Regions from separate parts of the Neobacillus sp. NPDC093127 genome, predicted to be linked through region 2. Evidence: riboswitches for the same ligand, from Rfam matches in the RefSeq annotation. Region 2 holds a riboswitch; the other holds the start of a gene.
The links. A riboswitch is a leader RNA that binds a small molecule or an ion and turns the genes downstream of it on or off. The one in region 2 is predicted to bind FMN.
Positions count from the first base shown of each region.

Region 1: it holds a riboswitch for FMN, as region 2 does, so the genes downstream of both, ACIQCO_RS14215 (ECF transporter S component) here and ribD (bifunctional diaminohydroxyphosphoribosylaminopyrimidine deaminase/5-amino-6-(5-phosphoribosylamino)uracil reductase RibD) in region 2, are expected to answer to the same signal.

Region 1 is NZ_JBIVOP010000009.1:110,675-114,087, forward strand. Features, by position in the region: gene ACIQCO_RS14205 (negative regulator of sigma-X activity) at 1-218, shown strand, start outside; gene ACIQCO_RS14210 (peptidoglycan DD-metalloendopeptidase family protein) at 390-1,151, shown strand; FMN riboswitch at 1,293-1,427, shown strand; gene ACIQCO_RS14215 (ECF transporter S component) at 1,589-2,164, shown strand; gene ACIQCO_RS14220 (ferredoxin) at 2,467-2,715, opposite strand; gene ACIQCO_RS14225 (YpbB family protein) at 2,984-3,413, shown strand, end outside.
Region 2 is NZ_JBIVOP010000015.1:85,707-89,119, reverse strand. Features, by position in the region: gene ACIQCO_RS19620 (mannitol-1-phosphate 5-dehydrogenase) at 1-569, shown strand, start outside; gene ACIQCO_RS19615 (LapA family protein) at 767-1,012, shown strand; FMN riboswitch at 1,676-1,808, shown strand; FMN riboswitch at 1,954-2,087, shown strand; gene ribD (bifunctional diaminohydroxyphosphoribosylaminopyrimidine deaminase/5-amino-6-(5-phosphoribosylamino)uracil reductase RibD) at 2,239-3,321, shown strand; gene ribE (riboflavin synthase) at 3,331-3,413, shown strand, end outside.

The sequences.
Region 1 (3,413 bases), on a different contig from region 2:
TAATCGACAAAACATTATTTGTTTCATTTAAGGACATTATTGAGATGAAGGATGACCAGCTTACGTTAGCTTCGTTTGAGGCGCTGCTGTTAACAGCTAAACAATTCGGCTTGGAAAAAGTAGTTGTCAAGGATTCACGATTAACACATCTTGGACCATTTGATTTAACAAAGGAGACCAAGGTGCCAGTAGCTCCAAACCTCCGTGATATTCATTAGAATTTTAAAATCAACCGAGATAGGTTGATTTTTTTTTGCATAAAATTGAAGAGTACTCCAAATTATAACAAGTATGCTCTAGTCCTGCTCCTCAAATCCATATGTTCTAAACCTGAATAAACCAACATATGGTGTGGGAGTGGGGACAAGTTATAAGGAGGAAAATGAAAAATGCGTGACTACATAAAAAGGTTTTTGATTGCCATCATTATGGCACTTTGTATCAGTTTATTGTTCTTAGGCGGCAAACATTCGGAGGCTGCGGGTAGGCTCGAGACAAAAGAAATGAAGGATCGCTGGATTTGGCCGGCAGACGGTGTAATATCGGATACATTTGGAACGAGGCAGGGAAAACATAAAGGAATCGATATAGCCGGGAAAATCGATACTCCGGTGCTGGCTGTTGACGGTGGAGAAGTAGTGAAAGCCTATTATTCTAATACATACGGGAATGTGGTATTTATTAAACATCCAAGTCATTTGGTAACCGTTTATGCCCACTTAAATAAACGGACTGTAATACCTGGCCAAACGGTAAAAAAAGGTGAAGTCATCGGGAAAATGGGGAGAACCGGAGTAGCCACCGGAACCCATCTCCATTTTGAGACCCATCAAATGGAATGGAGATATGATAAGAGATATGCAATGGATCCGGAAAGTCTTCTTGGAAAAGCGGACGTCGGCGAAGCTGTACAGGGTGGAATTGCAAGCATTGTTGAAAACGTTTTAGCGGCAAGTTCCAACTTCCATCCGGAAGTTGAGGGCAAATCACAATCAAGTATTTCATCAAAGGCTGCCACCTACATCGTCAAACAAGGCGATACCTTGTACTCCATTGCAAAAAAACAAAAGATTACCATAACGAAAATAAAAGAAATAAACCACCTTACTTCTGATCTTATTAGACCGACACAAGTATTGGTTATTCAATGATTTATCAGATGACCCGTGGACAAATATGTCCACGGGTTTTGTCGCGGAATTGTTGAAAAACAAGCCAAAAAGAGAAACCTGAAATCTTTCGCTTAACAAAATGACGTTTCTCCAGTATAATAAACATGTAATTTAATATCGATCTATCTTCGGGGCAGGGTGAAATTCCCGATCGGCGGTATTGAGTAGCTAATACTCTAAGCCCGCGAGCCTTTTTTGGCAGGATTTGGTGAGATTCCAAAGCCGACAGTATAGTCTGGATGGGAGAAGATGGAGGTTCTGCAGACGTTCAAAAAATATTTATTGGTGAACGTTTATTAAGCATGCCTTCGTAAATCTCCCTCAAGAATAAATCTTGAGGGTATTTTTTTTACAAGGGTATCTGAATTGCTGAACCTCTCTTCCTTAAGCGATGGATCAAAAAAGGAGAGAGGAAAATGAAGAACACAAAGAACACAAAGGTAAAAACGATGGTGACAATAGGAATGCTTAGCAGTATCGCCTATCTTTTAATGCTATTAAATTTTCCATTGCCGCCATTCCAAGGTTTCTTATTAATCGATTTCAGCGATATCCCCGCATTGATTGCAACGTTACTCTTTGGACCGATTGCAGGAATATTAGTTGAGTTTTTCAAAAATGTTCTAAATTATATTGCGGCCGGGAGTCAAACAGGGATTCCAGTAGGCCATATTGCTAATTTTCTGGCGGGTATTCTGTTTATCTTACCGACATATTATGTATACAATAAAATAAAGACGAGGAAGGGCATGACACTTGCGTTAATACTTGGCACGACCACAATGGCGGTTATGATGAGTGTATTAAATTATCTGTTTATACTCCCAGCCTATACGGCCCTCTTAGATTTTCCTGACATGCGTAACTATGTGGTACCTGGAATCCTGCCGTTCAATATCATAAAAGGAGTTATCATGTCTTTCGTCTTTATGTTGCTGTTCACCCGGATGCAGGCGTGGATTAATAAATTTTCAACTATAAAAAGTGCATAGTAAATGAAAGGCATTCAGGATTCCTCCTGTTTGCCTTTTTTTTAATAAAAATGCTGTGTTAAAAGTGAATGTTGATTTCCGTTCCAGGCGCTTCGCGTTCCGCGGGGCGGGCGGTGAGCCTCCTCGGCGCTAAAGCGCCTGCGGGGTCTCACCTGTCCCGCTGCTCCCGCAGGAGTCTCGCGCCTGTAACGAAGATCAACATAGTTATCAATATCAACAATATTCTTTAACACAGCCAATAAAAAAACCCCCTCCTAAAAAGGCGGGGGCTAGTAGCTTAATAATACATTCTTAACAAAATATTATTCGAATTTAGTTGGATTGCCATCAAATGATTCGTCAGCAACTTTGATTGAATCAGTTGGGCAGCCTTCAAAAGCATCCATCATATCATCGATTAACACATCTGGAATTTCAACGATACCTTCATTATCGTCAAGAGTTACAAATGCAATGCCTTCATCATCATAATCATAAATATCTGGTGCTGCAGCGCCACATGCCCCACAAGCGATGCAAGTTTCCTTGTCCACAATTGTATACTTTGCCATGAAAAAAAACCTCCCAGTAATATAACAAAATTATTCTTCCTCGGTTTCCATTGTGAAAATGGAAACGCATTACTCATATCTATTGTAAAACTGTATGAGCAACTTTTCAATAGAAAAATGCTTTTAAATACTATTGTTTGTTTAATTGAATTTAATAAACTTCCACAATTTCGGACAACAAGAATCATCATTTCATGGTAGAATAAAATAAGAAAAAAAGGACATTTTGTCGAGATTATTCGAAAAAAGTGTGGGAGGAGGAGCTTGGGTGGCGAAATTAGCATCAATAATTCTGTACTGTTTAACACAATTAAACGGAGAAAGGACGATATATTCCATCTTTCACCTTTTGAACGGAAAAAAATCATCTCAAACCATCCAAGATGCCCACTTATTTTCTTTGAAAAACTTTTTTGGAGTATACGAATCCCTATCAAGAGAATCCTTCGAAGACATAATTCAATGGGTGCAAGAAAGCGGGTGGATCTATAATGATGGTGAGCAGCGATTCCTTCTTACGCCCGCTGGCAAGTCTTTTTTAGGAAGCCATCCAATACCCGAATATTTAAATGGCTGGGAGTATCACCCACTCACAACGCTGTTTTGGGAAAGGCTGAGTTTATTTATTCAGGTCACTTCGAATCTTGTTTTCCAAGAAACAAGATACATACCTATCCAAAAAAATAAGCAGGTTCATC
Region 2 (3,413 bases):
CTCCTGTTAAGGGAATCACCTATGTTCAGGAATTAGTGCCTTATATTGAACGGAAGCTATTCACGGTCAATACAGGTCATGCCCTTGCTGCCTATTTTGGTTATTATTTTGGAATGGATACGATTAATCGTGCGATGGAGAACAAGCAAATTCTTGAGCTAGTGGAAGGTGCCCTTAAAGAAAGCGGTGCGTTTCTAATTAAAAAATACGGCTTTGACGAAGAGGAACATAACAAATATATTCAAAAGATTATCGGACGCTTCTCGAATTCTTATATTGTTGACGAAGTGACAAGAGTAGCGCGCTCGCCAATCCGCAAGCTTGGACCAAACGATCGCCTCGTTAGTCCCGCAAGACAATACCAGGAGATCGTCGGAAAGAACCCTGAATATCTATTAAAAGGGATTGCCGCAGCTCTCATGTACGATTTTCAAGGGGATGAAGAAGCAGTCCAAGTTCAGGCGGCCATCAATGAACACGGATTAAAAGCAGCAATTGAGAAGCTGACACAACTCGACGGAACTTCCTCTTTAGTCAAAGGGATTATTGAGCAATACCATCAATTATAGGGACAAGGGGCTAGGCGCCTTGTCCCTATTTTATTTTGAATGCAACGGCAATTGGAGAAAACTGAAAAGATTAGTATAATGGAATTGTTTACTTAAGGATAAATTTAGAGTGATTTTTACTTAACGAAAGGGTTTTTCCCATTTGGGACAAGAAGCCTGTCCCTAGTCCCATAAAAAAATTTTTTATGAGGTGATGTATGAAAAAGCAATGGAACCTAATAGTTGTCCTACTTTTGATCTTAATTATTGCGGTTTTCTCAGTTATTAATGTTGAACCTGTAACGGTTAATTACTTATTTGGAAAAGCGGAATGGCCATTGATCCTCGTCATCATTGGGTCAGTCCTATTGGGAGCATTATTAGCTGGTTTAATTGGTATGATGAAAATTTATCAACTTCAAAGGACTTTGAAAAAGTCTGCAGTAAAAACAGATGACCAATAACTCCTAACTCAAAATCATTCCCTCATTGCATTAAAGCAATGGGGGAATGATTTTTTTCATTTATTTAGAATCTCTATAAGAGGCCTTATTCTATGAAAAATGTCGAGCGGGTTTCGACATTATCTTTATCAATTTCCCGGGAAAAAGCCAAACGGCAGAAGGAGTTAGTCATGATTCAATCAAACGTTTAGTTAATACGGAAATAGAGGAATTCCTGTCGAAACGTGTATTATGAGTGGCAGAAACTTATTTTTCGCCACGGATTGCGGTTAAAGAAATAAGAAGAATCCTATTTTCGACGATATATTTACTGCTTTTTAGGTGTAAACCCTCTATTTATAAGCACTAGGTCCGATTTCAATCAAACGATTGATTAATTTTAATAAAACCAATCAATCGTTTGATTGAAAATGCAGTATTCCTTGAAATACTGGGATTCTCATCAAAAAACTACTAAGAGATTTGTTGAAATATAGAGGGTGTCATTAGGGGGTGTCAGGCACCGCTCATGGACATTTGTACGCCCACGGTGGACAGTTGGTTTGACTTTTTACTTCCATAATTACAGCAGTTATAATCATATTACGAATTCCGCTAATTATAAGGTTAATCATTTAGTGTGAATTTTAATTCTAACAGTGCTATAATATGTGATAAATATGAATAGTCCTTCGGGGTCGGGTGAAAGTCCCAATCGACGGTGATGAAGAAATTCTAAGCCCGTGAGCCTTTTTTAAAGGCAGGATTTGGTGTGAATCCAAAGCCGACAGTATAGTCTGGATGGGAGAAGGACGGATGAGCAGGCTTTATTTCCTTATGAAGAAAAACACACTTCAAAAGGTTTATTTGGCGATGCTTACAACAAGAAAACTCCTAACCACCCCGTAGAGATAATCTATGGGGTTTTATATTTTATAAAACCAAAACAAAATTTCATATGCAATGTCCTTCGGGGTCGGGTGAAAGTCCCAATCGACGGTGATGAAGAAATTCTAAGCCCGTGAGCCTTTTCATAAAGGCAGGATTTGGTGTGAATCCAAAGCCGACAGTATAGTCTGGATGGGAGAAGGATGTATGAGCAATGGTATTAAGCTTTTGAAGAAAAAATAACCTTCAGTAGGCTTATTTAGTGCTGCCATTATTACATACTCTCCTCCTAAACTCCTTAGTGACTTATTCTAAGGGGTTTTATTTTTGTGAAAAACCGTGATTGGAGGGGGATCAAGATGACGGATGAGTTTTATATGGATTTTGCCTTGAAATTAGCGCAAGCTGCTGAAGGACAAACTACACCGAATCCTGTTGTGGGTGCTGTGATAGTGAAAGATGGAGAAATTATTGGATTCGGTGCTCATTTGAAGGCAGGTTGCCCGCATGCAGAGGTCCATGCACTACAAATGGCAGGAAATCGGGCAAAAGGAAGTACTGTTTATGTGACGCTCGAACCATGCAGTCATTACGGGAAAACACCACCATGTGCGATGGCTCTGATAGAATTCGGTGTGCATCGTGTGGTCATTGCCTCAATGGATCCCAATCCGTTAGTCGCAGGCAAAGGCATTGCCCTTATGAGAGACGCTGGGATTGAAGTGAAAACAGGTGTTTTGAAAGAGCGGGCTGATGCGTTAAATGAGGCATTCTTTCATTTTATTCAACAAAATAAACCTTTTGTGACATTGAAACAGGCCATTACGCTGGACGGTAATATATCGGCACAAACTGGTTTTTGTGAACAAATTACTGGCAGCGAAGTACAACAAGATGTACACAATGATAGAGAGAAATATGATGCGATTTTAGTCGGGATTGGGACCGTTTTAGCGGATAATCCAAGTCTAACCAATCGGCTTGGCAAGACGAAAAAACAACCGATTCGAATCATTTTAGATACGCATTTAACGATGCCGTACGATAAAAAGGTCATCACGGATGGGCAGTCGCCAACATGGATTTTTACCGGGTCGGAAGCAGCGCCTGAGAAGATGGCTAGTTTTCAACAGCCCCATGTAGAAATCATACAACTTTCACAGCCAACCATCGACATTACCGAGTTGCTAACGGAGCTTGGAAAACGTCAGGTGATGAAACTATATGTAGAAGGCGGCAAAACCGTCAATGCAAGCTTTTTGAAATCAAGGTATGTAAACCAACTGATAACCTATGTTGCCCCGAAAATTGTCGGCGGGAATCAGGCAGTACCCATGTTTGCAGATTTAGATGTCCGGCAAATGACAGACGCTTTCGAATTGAAATTTCAACATGTAGAAATGATTGGCGAGGATCTGAAAATAACGTCGGTACTGAAATGAGGTTAATTTATGTTTACAGGAATTGTAGAAGATTTAGGTAAGGTCAAAGCGATGAAAAGCGGGTCTCATAGCATGCAGTTAACGTTAGAATC